One region of the Exiguobacterium sp. R-17 genome, then DNA from elsewhere that is predicted to be linked to it. Evidence: riboswitches for the same ligand, from Rfam matches in the RefSeq annotation. Region 1 holds a riboswitch; each other region holds the start of a gene.

The links. Region 1 has a riboswitch for S-adenosylmethionine ahead of mtnK (S-methyl-5-thioribose kinase). Riboswitches for the same ligand answer to the same signal wherever they lie in the genome.
Positions count from the first base shown of each region.
Region 2: it holds a riboswitch for S-adenosylmethionine, as region 1 does, so the genes downstream of both, ACN9MT_RS14080 (methionine ABC transporter ATP-binding protein) here and mtnK (S-methyl-5-thioribose kinase) in region 1, are expected to answer to the same signal.
Region 3: it holds a riboswitch for S-adenosylmethionine, as region 1 does, so the genes downstream of both, ACN9MT_RS15410 (amino acid permease) here and mtnK (S-methyl-5-thioribose kinase) in region 1, are expected to answer to the same signal.

Region 1 is NZ_CP184372.1:418,526-426,348, forward strand. Features, by position in the region: gene ACN9MT_RS02300 (2,3-diketo-5-methylthiopentyl-1-phosphate enolase) at 1-979, opposite strand, end outside; SAM riboswitch class I at 1,050-1,151, opposite strand; SAM riboswitch class I at 1,357-1,460, shown strand; gene mtnK (S-methyl-5-thioribose kinase) at 1,538-2,704, shown strand; gene mtnA (S-methyl-5-thioribose-1-phosphate isomerase) at 2,701-3,750, shown strand; gene ACN9MT_RS02315 (sugar ABC transporter substrate-binding protein) at 3,762-4,841, shown strand; gene ACN9MT_RS02320 (sugar ABC transporter ATP-binding protein) at 4,838-6,346, shown strand; gene ACN9MT_RS02325 (ABC transporter permease) at 6,343-7,347, shown strand; gene ACN9MT_RS02330 (AAA family ATPase) at 7,712-7,823, shown strand, end outside.
Region 2 is NZ_CP184372.1:2,692,585-2,700,407, reverse strand. Features, by position in the region: gene ACN9MT_RS14110 (C40 family peptidase) at 1-191, opposite strand, end outside; gene rho (transcription termination factor Rho) at 547-1,920, shown strand; gene ACN9MT_RS14100 (type B 50S ribosomal protein L31) at 2,012-2,257, shown strand; gene ACN9MT_RS14095 (DedA family protein) at 2,293-2,943, opposite strand; gene ACN9MT_RS14090 (thymidine kinase) at 3,127-3,741, shown strand; gene ACN9MT_RS14085 (alpha/beta hydrolase) at 3,824-4,582, opposite strand; SAM riboswitch class I at 4,651-4,752, opposite strand; SAM riboswitch class I at 5,002-5,105, shown strand; gene ACN9MT_RS14080 (methionine ABC transporter ATP-binding protein) at 5,192-6,220, shown strand; gene ACN9MT_RS14075 (methionine ABC transporter permease) at 6,210-6,860, shown strand; gene ACN9MT_RS14070 (MetQ/NlpA family ABC transporter substrate-binding protein) at 6,880-7,698, shown strand; gene ACN9MT_RS14065 (M20 family metallopeptidase) at 7,721-7,823, shown strand, end outside.
Region 3 is NZ_CP184372.1:2,935,725-2,943,547, forward strand. Features, by position in the region: gene ACN9MT_RS15385 (DUF1801 domain-containing protein) at 1-246, shown strand, start outside; gene ACN9MT_RS15390 (MFS transporter) at 299-1,537, opposite strand; gene ACN9MT_RS15395 (CBS domain-containing protein) at 1,564-2,019, opposite strand; gene ACN9MT_RS15400 (MarR family winged helix-turn-helix transcriptional regulator) at 2,202-2,624, shown strand; gene mmuM (homocysteine S-methyltransferase) at 2,695-3,627, opposite strand; gene ACN9MT_RS15410 (amino acid permease) at 3,602-5,005, opposite strand; SAM riboswitch class I at 5,083-5,184, opposite strand; gene ACN9MT_RS15415 (polysaccharide pyruvyl transferase family protein) at 5,293-6,813, opposite strand; gene ACN9MT_RS15420 (ketopantoate reductase family protein) at 7,018-7,823, opposite strand, start outside.

The sequences.
Region 1 (7,823 bases):
CTGGGTGAATACCGGCTGAAGGGACAGGGAAAATCGCTTTCGTCTGACCGAAGCGAGTCGCTTCGACCGCGATGCCGCGGGCGACGTCCTTCGGAAGAGCGACATTGCCGTAAGGTGACGGGAATAGTGTTAAGTCTGCACCAGCAACGCGCGGTAATGTGCCAAGTAAGACAGGCGCTGCAACACCGTGGTTCGGGCTAGCAATCAATGCACCGCTGTAAGCCGGATGATTGAAAATGGGAACGTTGATCTCCGGATCACTTGCCAATTCACGTAAGACGTCGAGTCCGTATGTGAAGGTATTCAACAAGAAAGCAGTTGCTCCAGCGTCAATCAATCGTTTGGCTTGATCCTTGAGCGTAAAGACGGGACCACTAAGTGTGATCGCATACAACGCACGTTTACCGGTCCGGTGGAAATGAGCATCGATAACCTCACGTCCGATCCGTGCCCGATCAATCGTCGGTGTCAACGGATTGTCATATAAGATCTCATCGTCCTTGACGAGATCGATCCCACCAGCAAGTTGTCCTTCGAGTTGATCACGAAGGAACGATAAATCGCGTCCGATGACCCCTTTGAAGATGCTCATTAACAGTGGACGATCTTCGACACCAATCAAGGAACGAACTCCTTCGATCCCGAACTTCGCACCTGGAAAATCCGACGTGAATGTATCGGGTAGTAGCAGTTCTGTTAATTTGATTTCACCGTCGAGTGAGAGTTTCCCGAAGACGGTCGTCAAGATCGCAGAAAAGTCGCGCGATACATTGTGTTCCGGGTAACGAATCGTGATATAGCCTTTACCGTCGCGTTCTTCCGTATGTACGACTTCTCCTTTGAATGAGGCGAGTTGTTGTTGCTCAAGATGATTCAGCTCCGTCCAGGAACCAACCGTCAGACCAAGCGCGAGTTGTTCGGCGCGTTGCTCCAGTCGATCGCGGGCGGTCAATTGATAAGTAGCTGTGATGTAAGCCATGTCTTTCCTCCTTCAATAAAAAAATGGTCTCTTGTCAGCGACAAGAGACCATGAATGATTCGAACGTGGACTCTTATCTGTCAGCTTAGTAGCTGCAAGAATTAGCACCGTGCCAAAAGGTCGGTTGCTGCGACATCGTAGGGCTTGTCCCTCCGTCTGCTCTTGATAAGAATTGGATGAAATTGTGAAATCTAATTGCAATTTTTACATGAGAGTCACGACTTGTCAAACTATTTTTAGAAAATTTATTTTTTTGAAAATACTCTTTCTATATATGGAGCAAAAACGATATCCGTTTCTGCTTGATTTCGATTTGACAGCAGGGAAGAGGATTGCGTAAGATTCAAATCAATATCACACACGACAACTACATACGACTCTTATCGCGAGTTGGCAGAGGGAATTGGCCCGATGACGCCGCAGCAACCGACCACTTGGCACGGTGCTACATCCAACAGACGTTTCGTCTGAGAGATAAGAGGACGCAGTGACTTTCCTGCGCCTCTTTTCGATGACGAAAAGAGGCGCTTTTTCGTGTATCACACAGGGGGAACTGAGATGACATACAAAGCATTTACAGAACAGGACGCGATCGAACGGGTCCGCTCACTAGGACTGATCGGCGACGGAGCCGTCGAAGCAGAAGAGATTGGCGACGGCAATCTCAATCTTGTCTTTCGAATTCGAGAAGGTGAACATCGATTGATTCTAAAACAAGCACTTCCGTACGCGAAAGTCGTCGGTGAAAGCTGGCCACTATCACTCGAGCGGGCGTGGATCGAGCAATCCGCACTCCGTGAATTCGCCCGGCATGCCGTGCCGTTCGTACCGCGTGTTTTTCATGCTAGTCACGACGAGGCGTATACGGTCATGGAAGATCTTTCACATCTGACAATCGTTCGAAGCGGTTTACTCGCAGGTGAACAGTATCCGTTGCTTGCGGAACATATTGGTTCTTATCTCGCTCGGACTTTATTCCATACATCGGACTTTGCGCTTGGTCCGGTTGAAAAAAAACGTGTCGCCCGAACGTACTACAATCCGGACTTGTGCGACATCACGGAAAAATTAATCTTCACGGATCCGTTCCATGACGCGGAGACGAACGAGATTGAAGCCGGGCTTGAAGAAGAGGTGGCACGTCTATGGGCGGACGATGAGTTGAAACGCGAAGTCGCAAAACTCGAAGCGCTTTTCATCACGAAAGGAGATGCGTTGCTACACGGCGATCTACATACAGGAAGCATCTTTGCTTCGGCAACGGAAACGAAAGTCATCGATCCAGAATTCGCCTTTTATGGTCCATTCGGATTTGATGTCGGACAGTTCATCGCCCACTTATTCTTTGCAGCATACCCGGATTATTCAGCACTTCGTGATGCCCGGATTCGCGACATCGATACGTTCTGGCTGACGTTCGCTTCGACGTTCCGCGCCTTATGGGAACGCGAAGCCGTCGAACCATTCCGGACATCGGGACTCGTCGACGATGTACTGAGCACGATCTTGCAGGATGCCCTTGGCTTTGCCGGTTGCGAACTGATTCGTCGGACGATCGGACTCGCACCAGTCGCTGATTTAGAAACGATTAGTTCTATGACAGAACGACTAGAACGAAAACAACATGCTTTACGTTTAGGATCGGCGTTAATCAAACGTCGGACCGAATGCCGGACATTTGATGATTTACGAAACTTCGACGTAACGGAGGAACTTAGCCGATGAGTACATTCGTTCAAAGTATTCGTTATGAAGATCGTGTCTTGACGATTCTCGATCAGACACGTCTACCGCAGGAAGAACACTATGAAGTCATTACCGATCTTGCACAAGCGGTCGAAGCGATTAAACAACTGCGCGTCCGAGGGGCGCCTGCGATCAGTTTATTTGGCGGATTCGTACTCGTTCAAGAGGCGTACCGGTTTGAAGCAGAACTGTCGATCTATAAGCAAGCCTTGCTTGAGACATCAGCGACGTTACTCGCGACACGACCGACGGCTGTTAACTTACGAAATGTCCTTGATCAATTGAATCCAATCATTCAAGACGGGACGTCGGTAGAAGAGATCCGCGAACGGCTAGAGCAGCGGACGATTGCCTTATACGATCAGGATGCGCAGACGTCACGTCAAATCGGGATTCATGCACTTGAATTGTTCCAGTCAGGTAACCGGATCCTAACGATCTGTAATGCTGGATCGATTGCGACCGCTGCTTATGGAACAGCACTTGCGCCATTCTATATCGCAAAAGAACGCGGCATTGAATTATCTGTTTTTGCGAGTGAGACGCGACCATTACTGCAGGGAGCACGACTGACGACATGGGAGCTACAACGTGCCGGCATCGATGTCACGCTAATTACAGATAACATGGTCGCCCATACGCTGAAAGAAAAACAGATCGATGCAATCATCGTCGGGGCGGACCGGATTACACGCAACGGAGATACGGCGAATAAGATCGGAACGTTCCAACTAGCATTACTCGCTCAAGCTTTCGGTATCCCGTTTTACGTCGCAGCACCGCTCTCGACGTTTGATTTCTCACTTGTTTCCGGAGACGCGATCGAAATTGAAGAACGTGATCCGCAGGAAGTGACGACTGTCCAAGGTGTTGCGACAGCACCAGAAGGAGTTGCTGTCTTCAACCCAGCTTTTGATGTCACACCACACACATTGATCACGGGCATCATCACCGAACTTGGTATTATCACGCAACCGAATGAAGAAACGATTGAAAAATTAATGGGGCTTCAACCCCTCGGATAAGGAGACAATTCATGAAAAAATTAGCTTACGCCGTCCTAGCACCGGCCTTATTACTAGCGGCTTGTGCGAATGGAGAAGCGACGACGAAAGTCGTCAAGGATGTACCAAAAGGAGTTCAATCGGACGTCAAGATCGCCGTCATCCGTAACCTCGCATCGGACGACCATACGAAGCAATTCCTTGATGGCGCACGAAGTGAAGGAGAAGCGCTCGGCTTTAAAGTCAGCACGTTCATTTCGGAAGGTAACGATGTCAAGTTCAAGGAACTGGTCGCGCAGGCGATTCAGCAAGATTATGATGGGCTCATCATTTCGCACGGTAAGGAAGACTATGCCTATGACATGATCAAACCAGCAGTCGATAAAGGACTGAAGGTCGTGACGTTCGATACGGTCACGAAGAAAAAAGGGGCATCTCTACAAGACGTGACGGAAACGTTCCAAAACGATCATCAACTTGCGAAGCTATCACTCGATGAAGTGACGAAGGTGACGGACAAAAAGCCGGTCCGTGTCATCAAACTCTGGTTCGGACCAGGTTTTGCCCCGCTCGATCGTCGTCAGGAAATCTATAAGACGTACGAAGCAGACGGCAAAATCAAAACGCTTGAGACGGTTGGACCGACGAACTTCCAAGATGTCCAAGGGGATATCGCGACAAAGATGAATGCCATTCTCGCGAAATACCCGAAAGGAAGCGTTGATGCCGTTTGGGGAGCATGGGACGAAGTCGCAAAAGGCGCTTACAAATCGCTCAAGGATAATAAACGTCAAGAAATCCCATTGATCTCGATCGATGTCTCAAATCAGGACATCAACCTGATGCGTGAGAAAGGCAGCAACTGGGTTTCGACGAGTGCGGTGGATCCATTCCTGATTGGACAAACGGACATGCGACTACTGGCTAAGAAAATCGCCGGAGAGAAGACACCAGATAGCTTTGATCTCGATGCGAAACTCGTTGAGCAGAAGGCATTGAAGCAGGACACAACGATGTATAATCTCGATACGATCATCAAAGATTGGAGTACGTCGGATAAATTCAATGAGCCGTGGATGGACCGGTTGCGTGACGTCCATAAAAAACAATGACGTCTATCAATCATCACCTGGAAATGACCGGGATTTCACTTGCGTTTCCGGGAGTCCAGGCACTCAAGCAAGTCTCCTTTGAGGTGAAGTCTGGTGAAATTCATGCGCTTGTCGGTGCGAATGGTGCCGGTAAGTCGACGCTGATGAAAGTCTTATCCGGAGCGGAAACAGCGGATGAAGGAATCATCCGTCTTGACGGGAAAGAACTGTCAATTCAATCTCCGCGTGATGCAAAACGAATCGGGATCGATCTCGTCCAACAAGAGGTTGATGTGGCGCTTGTCCCGTATTTGACGGTTGCTGAGAATATCTGTCTCGATCTGTTGACGGACGGAACAATGACGGGTTTGGTATCCCAACGCCGTTACATACAGCGTGCGAAAGAAGCGTTAGCGACATTACAGGCGGATATTTCCGTCAAGACACGTGTCGAAGAATTACGTCTTGCTGAAAAGCAACTCGTATTGATTGCACGCGCCCTCGTTCAGGAACGTCGTTTTTTAATTTTGGATGAACCGACGGCACCTCTCAGTCAGGCGGAAACAAGCCATCTCTTTTCAGTCGTGCGTCGTTTAGCGGAACGGGGACTTGGGATCATTTTCATTTCCCACCGCCTACAAGAATTGTATGACATTTGCGACTCCATCTCGGTCATGCGCGACGGTCAACTCATCTCGCGACATCTTTTGACAGACATCACGAAGGAAGCTGTCGTTGAGCAGATGCTCGGGCGTAAGCTTACGTCTGTCGCGAAAACGTCACGGATCAATGCGACGAACGTACTGACGGTCGAGAGTGCCACGAATGCGGACGTCCGCGACATCTCCTTGACGGTTCAAGCAGGGGAAGTCATTGGTATCGCGGGTCTTGTCGGTGCCGGTAAAACGGAATTATGCAAAGCATTGTTCGGTGATCGCCCGTTTCAGGAAGGGGAGGTTCGTATAGGTGGAAAAGCCCATCGCCTTCGCGACCCACAAGCTGCGATTCAAGCGGGAATCGGTCTCGTTCCGGAAGAACGGCGAAAAGAAGGAATTCTTGTTGCCGATTCTGTCGCAGAAAACCTGACAGCAGCGGCAGCTCATGATTTTGTCAACCGCTGGGGACTGATGGATCGTCGTAAAGAAGTCGAACAGGCATCGAAATGGGTCAAGGAGCTGGGCATCAAAGTGGCAGACGTGAAACAGGAAGTAGGTCAACTATCCGGTGGGAATCAACAAAAAGTCGCCATCGGAAAATGGTTACTGACCGATGTTTCTGTCCTCGTCTTAGATGAACCGACGAAAGGTGTCGATGTCGGAGCTAAACAAGATATCTATCGTCTGATTGACGAACTCGCGCAACAACAAAAAGGGATCCTTTACGCGACGAGTGAATGGGATGAACTTTTGACCGTCACGGACCGAATCTACGTCATGTTCGATGGACGGATTGTCCATGAAACGAAGACGGCGGATACATCAGAAGAAACCTTGTTGTGGTATGCGACAGGAGGAGGGCAACGATGAATGAGGTAGTATCAAAACAAACGAATCGGGGGAAAGGTTTACGTCCGGTCCTTGGATTCTTGAACGACTGGGGGATCGTCCTCGCGATCCTTGCCCTCGTCCTGTTTTTTGCGACGACGGCTCCAACATTCCTACAAGGGACGAATTTGATTAATATTTTACGAAGTATCTCCATCGTGACGATCATCGCGATTGGTTTGACGGTTTCATTGACGATTAATGGATTTGACTTATCCGTAGGATCAACTGCAACACTTGCAAGCTCCTTCGTCGTCTCATTCTTCGTCTGGTACAGTCTGCCACTCGGTGTCTCGATTGGTCTAGCACTCCTTCTGTCTTTAAGTGTCGCCTTGTTGAACATCTTACTTATCGTCTGGTTTAAGATTCCGGATTTGTTTGCGACGCTTGCGACGATGTTCATCGTCGAAGGTGCCGCGATGACGTATACTGGTGGTGGTTCAATCAGTGCCGGAATGCCGCGCTTAGACGGTACACCAACAGTCGGCACAATTCCGGAGGCGTTCGCGAAAATCAGCCAGGCGCCTTGGATCATCGTCATCATGCTCGTCGTCGTCGCTATGACACATGTCTTTTTAAGTCATACGCGACACGGTCGTTTTCTCTATATCATCGGTGGGAATCCGGAAGCCGCACGACTGACGGGAATTCGTGTCAACCGCTACCGGGCACTCGCATATCTGATTGCTGGGTTACTTGCTGCAATCGGTGGGATTTTGCTTGCGTCACAAGTCGGATCGTCGCAAATCAACGCCGGGTCCGGTTACTTGATGCCAGCGGTCGCAGCTGCCTTCATCGGCTCGTCGTTCGCAGGGCAAGGAAAACCGAATGCCCTTGGCACACTCGTCGGGGCTTGTCTCGTCGGGATTCTTGAAAATGGTCTTGTCATGTTGTCTGTTCCATACTATTCGTTGAATATCATCAAAGGGCTGGTCCTTGCGGTCGCACTCGCGACGACCTATGCGCGGTATCGGAAAAAATAATTAAAATTCGACGTTTCATTTATAACATATTCGGTAATATTCAATATATGAAAGGATGGTGATGCACATGAATGATTACCAATGTAGAGGGAACGATCGCATGTCGCTTCTGAAAGAAGAGGATCACCGGACTTGACGAACGTTGTCCATTGACACGGATGTATTCGTGTTTTACGTGCAACTGCACGGTTCAAGAACGGATCACGGCATGTGTTCGTTCCTGAAACAAATAAGGGGAAACGCTACGGCGTTCCCCCTTTTTCACGTGCTTGAAACTGCTCGTATTTCTTTAAAAGTATAGCGGAATATGAGATGATATAAAAAGTCAGAAAATTCAACTACTATGAGAGCAAGGGGCCTGACAATGCGAACATACACTAAGGAGATTCAAGCGATTATCGACAACGTAGAGAAAGTCATCATCGGTAAGGAAGATGTCATCACACAATCATTGGCAGCATTACTAGCGGGCGGTC
Region 2 (7,823 bases), 730 kb from region 1:
GTAAAGACTTGACCAGCGTTGACTTTCCCGACGATGCTTGCTTTCGTAGAAGGAGCTGTCCGAACACGAAGACCGTTGTCCGTGATCTTGACTTTCGTGACTGTTGCTGCTTCAACTTTACCTGTACCCACTGATGTAAAACCTGAAACCACTAAGGCTGCTGTCGCGATCGATGCTAGAAAACGTTTCATGTTAAGAATTCCTCCGTTTTAATGTAGTGTGTTGCGTCCGTAAGTTATATGATGAAATCATTAAGTGTGTAATTAAGCAGTGAACCTTACAACTGTGTAAGAATTTTGTCTGCAGGAATATCTTAGCATGTGCGCCCTTAAAAACGTTTTTTCAGTTAGAAGACAAAATAGATGCTTTTGTAACATAACTGAAATAATATCCTTGAATATTACAAAGTAAGAAACGCAAAGGATTGTTGACGACGAATTTAAAAAAATATGATACCTTTAGTTCACGAAAGAAATTACATACCTCCTGATGTATGTATGGAAGTATGCTGAATGCAGTTGAATTTATAAAGAATAGGTGAAAAACATGCCAACAACTGATAAAAAAGATAAACCTGAACGTTCCTATACTTTGGCTCAATTGAGCCAGCTGACATTAAAAGAATTATATGAAATCGCAAAGACGAAGAATGTCCCGCAATATCGGGAAGCCCGTAAGCGTGAGTTGATGTTCAAGATTCTAAAAGCACAGGCGGAATCAACAGGTCTTTATTTCCTCGAAGGGGTACTTGAAGTCATCCCTGGTAATCCACAAATGCAAAACGATGGTGGCTTCGGCTTCCTTCGCCCTATCAATTATTCCCAATCCTCTGAAGATATCTATATCGCCGCTTCTCAAATCCGACGCTTCAATCTACGTAATGGTGATGTCGTCACAGGTAAAGTACGCCCACCGAAGGAAAACGAACGTTTCCAAGGGTTACTTAGTGTGGAAGCCGTCAACGGCGAAGCACCGGATACAGCGCGTAACCGTTTGTTCTTCCCGGCGCTGACACCGATCTATCCGGATCGTTTAATGCGTCTTGAGACAGAGCCACGTCATTTATCGGTTCGTGTCATGGATATGATTGCACCAGTTGGGTTTGGACAACGCGGTTTGATCGTCGCACCACCAAAAGCAGGGAAGACGTCACTCCTCAAAGAAATCGCGAACTCGATTCAAGAGAATCATCCGGATGTCGAGCTGATCATTCTATTGATCGATGAGCGACCAGAGGAAGTAACTGACATCGAGCGTTCAGTTCCGGGAGCAGACGTCGTCAGTTCAACGTTCGACGAAACACCGGACAACCATGTGCGGATTTCTGAACTTGTCCTTGAACGGGCGATGCGACTTGTCGAACATAAAAAAGATGTCGTCATCTTGATGGATTCGATCACGCGTTTGACTCGTGCGTATAACTTAACAGTGCCGCAAAGCGGACGGACGCTTTCAGGGGGGATTGACCCAGCAGCGTTCCACAAACCAAAACGGTTCTTTGGTGCGGCGCGAAACATCGAACATGGTGGCAGTTTGACGATTCTTGCGACGGCGCTCGTCGAGACGGGATCCCGCATGGATGACGTCATCTATGAGGAATTCAAAGGAACAGGAAACATGGAGCTACATCTCGATCGTAAGCTGTCGGAACGCCGAATCTTCCCGGCAATCGACATTCGCAAATCAGGTACGCGGAAGGAAGAACTCTTGCTTCCGAAAGAGCAACTCGATGCGCTCTGGACGATTCGTCGGACGATGAACGAGTCGAACGAGTTCGTCGATACGTTCCTGCGTAAGATTCGCGACACGAAAAATAATGAAGAATTTTTTGCTGAACTTGAGAAAGAAAAGAAGAAGACGGTCCGACGTGCACCTGCTAAACCGCGTACCGTCAAGAAGGAAGCAACGACGGAAAAATAACTATTGCGACGCGTAAAAAAATCGTTTAGTATAGGAAGGTAACTTACTCTGGCTCAGCAAATGGACCAGGGCGGAAGGAGAGAAATCAACCATGAAACAAGGAATTCACCCTAACTACAACAAAGTAGTATTTATGGATTCAACGACTGAGTACAAATTCTTAAGCGGTTCTACTCGTTCTTCGAACGAAACGATCACTTGGGAAGATGGTAACGAGTACCCACTCATCCGTGTGGATGTGTCTTCAGACTCGCACCCATTCTACACAGGTCGTCAAAAGTTCAACGCGGCAGATGGTCGTGTCGATCGCTTCAACAAAAAATACGGCCGCAAGTAATTACTTGCCGGTTCTTAAAAAACAGCCTGCCTCCATTACGGAAGCAGGCTGTTTTTGTATAGGCTAAATTGCGAACGGTACGTAAGGTACGTCTTTAAGACGAACGAGAAAGCAATCCCGCCGACGATCCCGATCAAGTACGGCATAGCATCTGGATGTGCCAAGATGTAGTCGACGACTTTATGGAACGAGATATGACGACCAACAAAGTAGCCGGCGCCCAAGAACACACTGACCCAAATCAAAGCACCTGTATACGCGTAACTCGCAAAAATGCGAAACGGCATTTTTGAAACACCTGCAAAAAAGGCAGAGAGTTGGCGAAGACCAGGTATGTAGTAACCGATGATCAAGACCGATTTGCCGTAACGACGAAATCCGGCTTCAGCGGAGAGAATGTGTTTTTCTGAGATGCGCATCTTTGGTCCGACGCGATGCAACAGGGGCATGCCGAGTTTTAAGCCCAGCACGTAGCTAATCGTCATTCCAATGCAACTGCCAGCGTAAGCGGCAAGAATCGTACCGAACAGCGGTAGATTGCCTTGATGCATCCAAAAACCGGACAGGACGAGCAAGGTCTCATCAGGAACCGGCAATCCCACGATACCACCTGCGAGAAGGACGGAAAGACCAAGGGCGCCATATTGGTGCAGAATGTCATGTAAGAGATGATGAATCGGGGACACCTTCTTTCGCGAGAATCTTCTTCTTTAGTGTACAGGAAATGGATGAAGGTTGGAATGAAAGGACAAAAATTCTAGGTAAAGAAAAAATGAATTTTGATTTCCGGAAGTCAACCCTTTTTCTCAATACCGTTTCGAGCTATACTCGTTAAAGTGACTATTTTTAGAGGACGGTGTCGGACGATGATGCATGTAATAAATCAGTACGGCTGGATCGAAGTAATTTGTGGCAGTATGTTTTCCGGGAAATCGGAAGAGTTGATTCGTCGTGTCAGACGGGCACAGTACGGCAAACTGCCCGTTCAAGTATTCAAGCCGGCAATCGATGACCGGTACCATGAAGAGCATGTCGTCTCTCACATCGGAAATTCCGTCGTGGCGATTCCAATGGCGACGAGTCGTGATCTCTATGCAGCAGTAGCGGAAGAAACACAAATTGTCGGAATTGATGAAGTTCAATTCTTTGATGATGAGATCGTTCAAGTCATCGAAGCACTTGCGCAAGACGGAAAACGCGTCATTTGTGCAGGACTCGATCAGGATTTCCGGGCAGAGCCATTTGGCAAGATGCCGGAATTACTGGCGCGCGCAGAATTTGTGACGAAACTTCAGGCGATCTGTCTCTCATGTGGCGATCCGGCTTCCCGGACACAACGTTTGATTGATGGAAAACCAGCGAACTATGATGATCCGATCATTTTAGTCGGCGCTTCAGAATCGTATGAGCCACGGTGCCGCCACTGCCATGAAGTGCCAGGAAAGCCGAAGCCGCTCCAAACGATGCAGCACCAAAAAGGATAAACAAAAAAGACGAACCGATGATGGTCGTCCTTTGATGTAACAGCTGTTCGCTTCTAAGTGAAGACGAATAGCTGTTTTTTTATTATCCCGTTTCCTGTGAGAAACGACTCGAGCGTTCGATGAAACGAATCGTCTCACGCACGATTAAATCCTGATCATGATCGAGGGTCGCGACGTGGTACGAGTTGAGGAGACAGTAGATTCGTTTATCATTCGTCCCGATATGCTGATGCAGGTAATCCGAGCTCGACGGCGGAACGACGTGATCGGTTGCCGAGTAAAGAATCAATGTCGGTAGAAGGATCGATCCAAGGCGTCCTTTCGTCTCATCCATCAAGCGGACGAGTTCGAATGCACAACGACTCGGAACGAGGTCATAGATGATTTCGAAAGCAGACCGTTTGATATCCGGTGCCCCTTCTGGTAAGTACTGTGGACCATCTTCAAACGACAATGCTTCATAAGACGGAACGGAGAGAGCGGCATTGATCGTAATGATGCCTGAAAATGGAATCCCGTCAGCGGCGAGCGATAGTGCGAGCGTCGCGCCCATCGATTGACCGATGACGAAGACTTGATCGCATGTTTCTTGTAAACGTGCATAGCCGTCTTGCAGGCTCTGCTTCCAACATCGAGCAGTCGATTGTTCGAACTCACGGACGTTCGTCCCGTGACCACGCAAACGTGGAGCATAGACAGTGAATCCTTTAGCAGCAAATGCCTCACCGACGTCCCGAACACTTTGCGGGGTCGCATTAAAACCATGACAGATTAAAATGCCGATCGGTCCACCTTGAAGATAAAATGCTTCAGCACCAGTCAATACAGGATAGTTCATCATTACTATTTTTCCTCCATTCGTGAAAAAAAACTCGTCAACGTCACTGCTTGGACGCCCACGAGTTTTTCACCGTATCATCCAAAGCCGCGCTTTGCTGGTCGGAGCACCTTACAGATTGCAGGTTGCCGTGAAGTCATAGAGCCAGGTCTCTCGTTCACTCTTGATAAATATCATATTGGAATTGTCGGATTAATCATTGAAACGATGGTAGCACGACCGAAAATGCCTTGTCAAATCGTTCTGGACGAATCGTGATTTGTTCTTTCAGCTAACTCATAACTTATGACTCAATCGATATGCGACAAATGGATTATTTTTGCAAAGTTGGTTGACTTTTAAAGGTTCGACCCGTAATGTAAAAATTAGTTTTACGACATAAGCAACAACGCAACAACACACATACGAATTTCATACCGCAATACTTATCCAGAGAGGTGGAGGGACTGGCCCTACGAAACCTCGGCAACAGACTCATTATGAGCACTGTGCCAATTCCATCAGACAGATGTCTGAGAGATGAGTGGAGTGGATTCTGCCACTGTGCGGATCCAGGTCTCTTCTTGTTTCTCAAGAAGGGACCTTTTTTGTTGAATGAAGGGGGAAAACGGAATGATTGCATTTCATCAAGTCAAAAAAACGTACATCACGAAGGATCAGACGATCGCAGCACTCGACGGTGTCGACCTGACGATCGAAAAAGGCGAAATCTTCGGTGTCATCGGCTTTAGCGGTGCTGGGAAAAGTTCATTGCTCCGCTGCGTCAACCTATTAGAACGACCGACGTCAGGAACAGTGACGGTCGACGGGGAAGATTTAACAAAACTATCACCAAAAAAATTACGCCAAGCGAAACAGCGGATCGGGATGATCTTTCAACACTTCAATCTATTGAATGCAAACACGGTCTTTACGAACGTTGCGAAACCACTCGTTCTCGCAGGTGTCAAGAAAGACGAGATTCGTCGCCGGGTGACGGAGTTACTCGAATTCGTCGATCTCGCAGACAAGGCGGATCATTATCCGGATCAATTATCCGGCGGACAAAAGCAACGTGTCGGCATCGCCCGGGCACTAGCGACGCAACCATCCGTCCTCTTATGTGACGAAGCGACGTCAGCACTCGATCCTCAGACGACACATCATATTCTCCAGTTATTAAAACGCATCAATGCGGAATACGGGATCACCATTCTCTTGATCACCCATGAGATGGGCGTCATCCGTGAGATTTGTGACCGGGTCGCCGTCATCGAAGCTGGGAAGCTGATCGAGTCAGGAACAGTCTTTGATGTCTTTTCGAATCCGCAGACCGAGACAGCGAAAAACTTCGTCCGCTCCGTCATGCATGATGAAATTCCGGCATCAATTCGTCAGTTGATCGAGTCACGGAATGCGCATCCGATCTATAAGATTCATTTTCTCGGACACCACACCGGACAACCACTCTTGTCGCAAGTCGCAAAACGCTTCGACGTCGATGTCAACATCCTGCACGGTAGCATCACGGAGTTACAGGAAACACCGTTCGGTACATTACTTGTTGAACTGATCGGTGAAACGATCGAAGTAAAACGGGCCTTACAGTACATCGATCAGGCACAGGTGACCGTCGAGGAGGTGCTTGCTGATGCTAGTTAACTACAGTGATATCTGGACAGCATTTTTGCAGACGATGACGATGGTGTCAGTGTCGTTATTATTTTCGACTTTGATCGGTTTACCACTCGGCATCCTGCTCGTCGTCACCCGGAAAGGGGCATTGCTCGAGAACGTCCCGCTGTTCACATTCTTCAACAGTATCGTCAATATCTTCCGTTCAATTCCGTTCATCATCTTACTTGTTGCGATCATCCCGTTGACACGGTTGATCGTCCAGACGTCGATCGGAACCGAAGCCGCAATCGTCCCGCTCGTCTTTTACGCCGCACCGTACATGGCGCGTCTGATCGAGAGCTCGTTACTTGAAGTCGATAAAGGCGTCCTTGAGGCAGCAGAAGCGATGGGGGCGACACCGTTTCAAACGATTTTCCGCTTCCTCTTACCGGAAGCACTCGGTTCACTAATCCTTAATTTAACGATTGCAACAGTCGGCTTGATCGGGGCGTCGGCGATGGCAGGCGCCATCGGTGGTGGCGGTTTGGGTGACTTAGCAATTACGTACGGTTATCAACGGTTCGACACGAAAGTCATGATCATCACGGTCGGGATTCTCGTTATCTTAGTCCAAGGCTTACAGACGACAGGCAACATCGTCGCACGAAAAATCAGAAGACATTAATCAAGGGAGCGATTCAGCCATGAAAAAAGCAGTAGCGATTGGAGCAACATTAACGACGATTTTATTTGCCGGGTGCTCAGCATCAGGAGAAGGAGAAAAGACGATCAAGCTAGGGGTCAGTGGTTCAGACACTCAAGTGTGGGATTACGTCGCGAAAAAAGCGGAAAAGGAGGGCATCAAAATCGAGCTCGTCAAGTTCTCCGATTATGTCCAGCCGAACATGGCACTGGCTGAGGGTGAGATCGACGCCAATGCCTTCCAGACGATTTCCTACTTCAACGCCTTCAAGAAGGAACATAAGTTGAAGCTGTCGCCGATTGCGACGACCGTCATTGCACCGATGGGCATTTACTCAGATAAATATAAGGACGTCAAAGATATTCCAGTCGGTGGCAAAATCGCTGTTCCGAACGAAGCGACGAACATGGGACGTGCCTTCTTGTTACTACAAGAAGCAGGTTTGATCAAATTACCGGACGACTTTGACGGCAATGGATCGGTCGATAAGATCGTTGAAAATCCGAAGAAACTGAAAATCGTTCCGATCGTCGCGGGACAAACGCCACGCGTCTTACCGGACGTCGCTGCATCGATCATCAATAACGGTATTGCTGTTGACGCAGGACTAAATCCGATCAAGGACTCGATCGTCCATGAGAACGAGACAGCAAAACCATACATCAACATCATCGCGACACGGACGGAAGACAAGAACAAAAAAGAACTAAAAAAGATCGCGTCGCTTTACCAACAAAAAGATGTCGCGGCTTTCATCAAAAAAGAATATAAAGGTAGCTCGATCCCGACGTTCGTTCCACTAAGCGAAATCGGCGAATAAATTCTAAAGGAGAGTGGATAGCATGACGACACCAGTACGCACGACATGGGTAGAGACGATTGAGCAGGACATCGAACAAAAACGGGAATCGTATCTTGAGACGAGCCACCGGATTCATGCGACGC
Region 3 (7,823 bases), 480 kb from region 1:
CGCTATGCCTCCGGCCGCGAGGGCGATAGCTTTTATGTCGGCTTTTCTCCGCGGAAGACGAACCTCGTCCTTTATCTCGCACTTGGTGAAGACGCAGTCTCAGAACGACTGCTTGCCAGTCTCGGTACGTATCGACGCGGTAAGTCCTGCATCTACGTCAAACGACTGACTGACATTGACTTAGGCGTACTTCGGGAAATGATCGAGCACTCGATCCGCACGTTAAAAACCATGTACCCCTCTTGATTTCAATCAAAAACAGCCGAAGCGAATGCGCTTCGGCTGTCTTGTTATCGAATTAATGTCCGCCTTCCGTCCGGTCGATATGGCGAATGTGTTTGAGATTGACCCCGATGATGATGACGGATAAGAGGACGAAGCCACTTCCGACATAAAACGGTAGATTTGCGTTGAAGATTTCAGCCAATTTACCGGCCATGAATGGCGCGATGGCTGCCCCGAGAAAACGTAGGAAACTGTATGCCGCAGATGCTGTCGAACGTTCGACAGGTGCTGCATCCATGACAGCTGTCGTGATGAGCGTGTTGTTATTCCCAAGCACAGCTCCCGCCAAGATGACACAGACGATGACGACGGCTGGAGTTTTCGTGAAAATCCCCATCAACAGAAGCAAGATCGCGAATGTGATCAACATCATGATCATCGCTTTGATCGTTCCGAACCATTGTTTCAGTTTCGGAGCCGTTAAGACTGATGTGATCGCAAGCAACATCCCCCAACCGAGGAAGACGAATCCGAGTCCTTTCGCTGGTAGTTTCATGACGAATGGTGCATAGGCCATGATCGTAAAGAAACCAACGTTATAAAGCGCCGCAACGATCCCGAGTGTCAAGAGCGAACGATGCTTCATCGCTTGGAACGGTGCTTTTAATGATAACTTTTGTTTTGGTGCAGCAGATGCTGCTGGTTTTGGCATCAAGAAGAGCAAGACGAGAAACGCGATGACCATGATTGTCGCAACACCCATGAATGGGGCGCGCCATGTGATCGAACCGAGTGTTCCGCCTAATAGCGGTCCAATCGAAATCCCAAGACCAACGGCTGCTTCATACAAAATGATGGCTTTTGCTGTTCCGCCTGACGACAGCGAAACGATCGCAGCCAGTGCGGTTGCAACGAACAAAGCGTTCCCAAGTCCCCATCCACCGCGTAACGCGACGAGCGTCCAAATGCTGTCTGCTTGTGAAGCAAAACCAGCAACAGTTGCGATGACGGCAATCCCGAGCATTAATGTTCCTTTTTGACCAATCCGTGATGAGATCGCGCCTGTAATTAACATCGCGAATGCCATGACGGCGTTATAACTTGTAAATAAGAGCGTTACTTCACTTTTGGACGCTTCTAAATTCTCGGCAATCGTCGGTAAGACCGGATTGACGAGTCCCATTCCCATGAATGCTGTAATACTGGCGAAAAAGACTGCCCAAACAGCAACCGGTTGATGGAATAATCCATGTTTGCTTTCCGCTAATACCGTTTCCGGCTCAAGCGTCGTTGTTTTTTCAGCAAGTGCCATAGTGTCCCTTCTTTCTATTGAATGTATTATATGAACTGTTTAAACGAATGGCGGATGACGTCGCCTCGACTAATGATCCCAACAAGACGTCCTGCCTTAAGGATTGGAAGCTTTTTGATCCGTTTTGAACCGAGCGTTGCTGCAATCTCTTCCATTTCTGTATCAGCGTCTGCTGTTACAACCTTCCGGCGTGCAAGTTCCATGACAGGTCGATTCAAGATATGACGAATTCGATCTTCATAATCTTCTTCGTCTCCTTTGATGACATCTACATATAAGAATGTATCGACGATGATGTCCTTGTGTTTTCCGATCGCGCGCATGATATCTCCGTCACTGATATAACCGACGACCTCTTGCTCGGCATTGATGACGGGTACGCCGCTAATACCAGATTGAATGAATCGTTCGATGACCGTACGAATCAGATCTGTATCGTTTACCGTAATGACCTCTTGTTTCATCGATTCATAAGCTTTCATCTGAATTCTCCTTTGTCGTTCGTTTCTCATCTACGAAAGTTGTATGATACAATTAAAAGAACAAAAATGATTGTATAATACAACTACAACTCTGTCAAGCCTCCTGCTTTTCGCATTGACAGCTTATCCACATTGGGTAATCATGAGGGACAGAGAGACTTTTTTGAAAGGGGAGATACCCGATGTCTCAACAATCACTCGAAACCATTGAACTCGAGTTAGCGATCCTGATCCGGCGCTTAACGACGGCGACGGCAGACAATCGTAATTTGGACCGTGCTTCTTATCTCTTACTGCGACAATTAGCGGATTCCGGCAACGTCGGTGTTAAAACACTTGCCCGTGAACTTCAGCTCGATGTCTCGACCGTCAGTCGCCAAGCAGCGGCACTCGATCAAAAGCAACTCGTTGAAAAAGTAAAAGATCCGACAGATGGGCGAGCCTTCTTCTATCATATTACAGATAAAGGACAACAAGAACTCACCATCTACCGAACCGCACGTCTCGCGAGCATCGAACGTCTACTGACAGACTGGCCAGCGGATGATGCAGAAGATTTCGGACGCCTATTGCAACAATTCAATCGCGCCTTGCGCGAACGGTAATGGAATCACACCATTAAAAAAACAGACGCGAAATCGATTGATTTCGTGTCCGTTTTTTCGTCATCATTCATCACGTATGAGAAACCTGGCAAACCGAACGAATTTGCGCGATATGTTCCGGTGAAGTTCTACAACAACCGCCAATCAATCGTGCTCCAGCTTCATACCATGTCTTTGCGATGGCTTGGAACGACGTGCACTGATTCGTACCCGACCACGTCTTTGCGACCGGATCATAGACTTCACCGGAGTTCGGATAGACGATGATTGGAACACTCGTCAACGTCTTAACGTGACGGATGAAGTCGGTCGCGTAGGATGCCGGAAAACAATTTGCACCGATTGCTGCAAGTTGCGGATGCTGTCCGATTGTCTCGATGCATATCGCAAGCGGTGTTCCCTCACTGATGTGCGTCGCATCTTGAAGCGAGAACGTCAGCCAAGCAGATACTTCCGGGAACGCTTCGAGAATCCCGAACAACACGACAGCTTCCTCAAGCGACGGAATCGTCTCGAATGCCAGCAGATCAGCCCCCGCTTCAATCAATGCTTCGATGCGCGGTCTGTGGAAGGCTTCTAGCACATCTGCTGACACACCATAATGACCGCGATACTCAGAACCATCTGCTAAGTAGGCACCATAAGGACCAACTGATCCCGCGATCAATGCGGCACTCTTTCCGCTACGCGTCCGTGCATCTTGCGCTAAGGTAACCGTTTGTCGAATTAACGCTTGTGCTTCCTCGGTCGTGATGTGACGTTGCTTGAATCCTTCGATACTTGCTTGATAGCTTGAGGTGATCGCAACATCGGCGCCCACTTCAAAGTAATCGTGATGGACACGCTCAATCTGTTCCGGTGCTTCAATTAAGAGGCGTGCCGACCAGAGTGGATCGTTCAGGTCGAATCCCTTTTGTTCGAGTTCGGTCGCAAGGGCACCATCTAAAATAAGAAAAGGAACTTCCTGTAATCGTTGGTCAACTGGATTTTTGATTCGGGACATCTTCAACACTCCGTTTCTGAGAAGAATTCGTGAACGCATGAACGACATAACAGATCACGATGAATGGGATACCGCAATACAAGGCGACTCGTTGCGTCGGATCAAATCCGATACCAATCAGGGAAATCAAACAGACGACGAAAGCGGCGATCGGTACCAATGGAAAGAGTGGTGTACGATAGACCAATTCGTCGACCGTATGCCCTTCGCGGAGGAATTGTTTCCGGAAGCGATACTGCGCAACGCTGATACTCATCCAGACGACGACGACAGCAAGGCCGGAAATCGAGACGAGCGCAATATAGACACTTCCTGCTGCATAGATGCTAGACAGCAAAGCAAGTCCTCCGCCAAGCATGCTGAACAATACAGCTCGAAGTGGAACCCCACTTGGCGTCACCTGGGCGAAGAAGCGCGGAATCATGCGTTCGTTCGCAAGCGACCAAAGCATCCGGGAGGCAGCGTAAAGCCCAGAGTTCGCTGCCGACAAGATCGCTGTCAGAATGACGAAGTTCATCACGTCTGCCGCATACGGAATTCCGATTCGTTCGAACACCGCAACGAACGGACTTTCGAGCACGCCCTTCCCTTCCGTTGGCAATAAGACGGCTAATACGATGATCGTACCGACGAAAAAGAGGACGAGTCGCAAAATCGTTGTTCGGATCGCAAGCGGAATCGTCCGCTTCGGATCGACCGCTTCACCCGCTGCGACGCCGATCAATTCCGTTCCTGAGTAAGCAAAGTTCACAGCAAGCATCGTCATGAAGATCGCAAATGCCCCATTTGGAAACAATCCTCCTTCCGTTAAGGAAGAAAAGAATGGTGCTGGGCTACCATCTTGTAATGGGATGAAGCCAACGATGGCTCCCGCACCAAGTAAAATGAAAGCAATGATCGTTACGACCTTAATGGCGGAGAACCAAAACTCGACTTCAGCAAATATGCGGACCTTCAAGACGTTGATACCAAGGATCATCGCAGCGAATAATGCACTGAACACCCAGACTGGAATCGACGGGAACCAACGTTGCATTAAAATGCCTGCTGCCGTGAATTCTGAACCAAGGGCGACCGTCCACGTCAGCCAGTAGAGCCAGGCCACCGTATAACCGGTACCGGGTCCGATATACTTCGTTGCGTACTTATGGAATGATCCGGTTTCCGGCATGTGCACAGCGAGTTCACCGAGACTTAACATGACTAAGTAGACGACGACGGCTCCGATCAAATACGACAAAATCGTTCCGACACGTCCCGCTTGTTCCAACGTATAACCTGTACTTAAAAATAATCCTGTTCCAATGACGCCTCCTAACGACAGCATGATCAGATGACGTGATTCCATCTTGCGTCGAAAAGCTCCGCTCGTTTTCATGAATCCATTTCCTCCTCGTTCCACCTATTTCAAACAAAAAACGCATCCTCACGGATGCGTCGGTCGACAATTCGGAAATCTTATCGATCGGGTGCAGCACCCGCAGGAATTAGCACAGTATCTTTCGACCTGTTGCTGAGGTTTCATAGGGCCAGTCCCTCCACCTCTCTGGATAAGTATGTAATTGTTCCTAACCCTATCAAGCCTTTTCCGAATTGTCAACACAATTCAGAATACTCCTACCAAAAAACATTCCGCATCGTAATGATCCGGAATGTTAGAACACTTTATTTTTTTGCGAATAGATCCGCTGTCTTTAAGGCTGCACGAACCGCTTTTCGGTTCAATGTCCCTTGCTGGTGCTTCATTTTCTTCGTTTGGGCAGCCAGTTGTGCTTTGAGCGCCGCAATTTCCTGATCTTTTTGAGTCGTCGTTGTTTGTTTCTGCAATGCTTTGATTTTCTTATCTTTTTCAGCTAATTGCGCTTTTGCCTGTTTTTGCGCATCTGCGATTTTTTTATCTTTTTCGGCTAATTTCTCTTTTGCCTTTATTTGTGTATCTGCGATTTTTTTCTCTTGTTCTGGGAAGAACCGTTCGAAACGGGCGACTGCTTCTTCGAGACTCACGCCAGAAATCGGTTGAACCGGTGGAAGTAGTTCCGCTTGCGCCATTTGACGGTCAAACGGCACATTCTCAGGATAATTCGTCTCTTGGTAAATGTGTTCAAGATCATTCACGTTCAAGAAGTCAACGAAGTTGTCGAAGTTACGTGCTTGAACACGTACTGGACTTTGGAAATCAGCATTGGCTACGACGTCGGATAATTGTGTATCCGCTTTGATGTCGTTCGCCCAAATATGCGTCAACTGATGATAATCCGTTAGTTCGCGCATCCGTGCATCCTTTGGAATGAGGATACTCGGCGTACCCGCAAGCGTTGCTGTGATATTTCCATGCAAGCGCGCACCAAAACTGAGGTCTGCCTGCCCGATGAAATCGAACCATGTTTGTGCGTTCAAGAAGAAACGAACACGATCGTTCATGTAAGCAGGATCCGACATCTTCACCGGATAGTTCGTCACGGACAAATCTGCGATCGGATGCGTTCCTGTATACGTCAATTTCAGTTCCTTCATCCATTGGGGAATGAAGTAATGATTCGGATACTCTTCCATTCCGCGTGTAATGAAATCAAGAACATTTTGTGGTGCTAAACGTGACGAGTTGACCGTAATCATCGACTCGGGCGTAATGTTCGTTTCACGAATATGTAAGTCGCGACCAAACGCGTACATCGAAGGACATCCGATGACACGATGATCAATGCCTTCGCGAAAACCAAGACGCGTCAAGTATTTCGACGTGATTTCCCCACGAAGACCAAGCATGCTTGAGCGCTCAAGTACAGCGCTGACGAATGCTTTGACATCTTCATCGAACGGGAATCCGCCGTCTAGATCTGGTTCAAACGGTGCACGTAAGCCTACACCGATGACGACGACTGGAATTTTTAATTTCTTGATAAGGCGGGTGTACTTCCGCAACGTCGGTACGAATTCTTTTCGGAATGCATCCGCTAACGGAATGACATAAAGATCAAAGTTGGCATTGATTTCGTCCGCCCGTTCTTCATCGTAATAGTAATAGTCCGGTGTAATCGTCGTACCTTCTGTCATCAACGTCCGAAAGATACTGTATTGATAAATGAGATTTCCAACGTTTCCTCCAATGGAATTATGTTTCATCAAATAAGGAGCATCGAACTGTTCGAATGGTGTCATACCTGCACGAATAATAATACGTTTCATAATGGATAAACTTCCCCTCTCGTCTGCTTCATTCGTCCTTGCAAGAAAAAATGCGGAAAAATATATTATCACTTTTTTTCAATCTCATTAACAATAGATGAACTTTATTTCGGAAGTCAACGATTCCTAGGGGAAACAGGTCTTTCGTCATCAAAACGAAACATTTGCACTACTCCATTATTTTTCTAAAATAGAAAAATGTAACTATTTAATCGTTCTAAGATACATGCGTAAGTTTGCTTCGACTAATTTTAAAGCTCTGAACCGTTCTGTCGAAGTAGGTTTTAACAAGGCGCTGAAAAAATGTTCCACTTCGACTGGCTGACCTTTTTCCATATCGCGCAACATCGACGATTTCATCGTATCTTCCATCGCATGCATCTGCTTCAATAGCACCGTTTCTGTATCGTCATTGAAGACCGCGCCCTGTTCTTCCATCGCCTGTTTCGCTTCGTTCATGACGTCTACAATCATCTGACGCCCGACAGCTTCTTCCCGAATCGAACCGATCGCTGAACGAAATAGCGTCGTCACACCCGCAAATGTCGAAATGAAAAGATACTTTTGCCACATGTCATCCATGATATGCATCGAGTACGCCATCGGTGCCTTCGCTTTCGCAAAACGTGTTGCGATCTCCTGCAAACGAGCTGTTGGTTTGCCGGTTCGTGAGCCAAACAACAGTCGATGTGACGGACTCGTCTGTAAAATGCGTCCTTCTGCATCAAGCGTCGATTCAATGAAGCAAAGACCGCCCAGTACACGCTCTTCTCCGAAGACTTCTGTTAACCGACGAATATGTTGCATGCCATTCAATAAAGGAATGATATACGTCTCGTTCGAAACGAATGGCGTAAGATCCTTTAAGACATCATCTAAGTGATAGGCTTTCGTCGAAAGCAAAACGACATCAAATACGTGATCCGGTCGCATGTCTCGTGTCACTAACTGAGGAGTGATCGTGATATCGCCATGAGGACTAGTGATCTGTAGACCTGTTTTTTGTAATT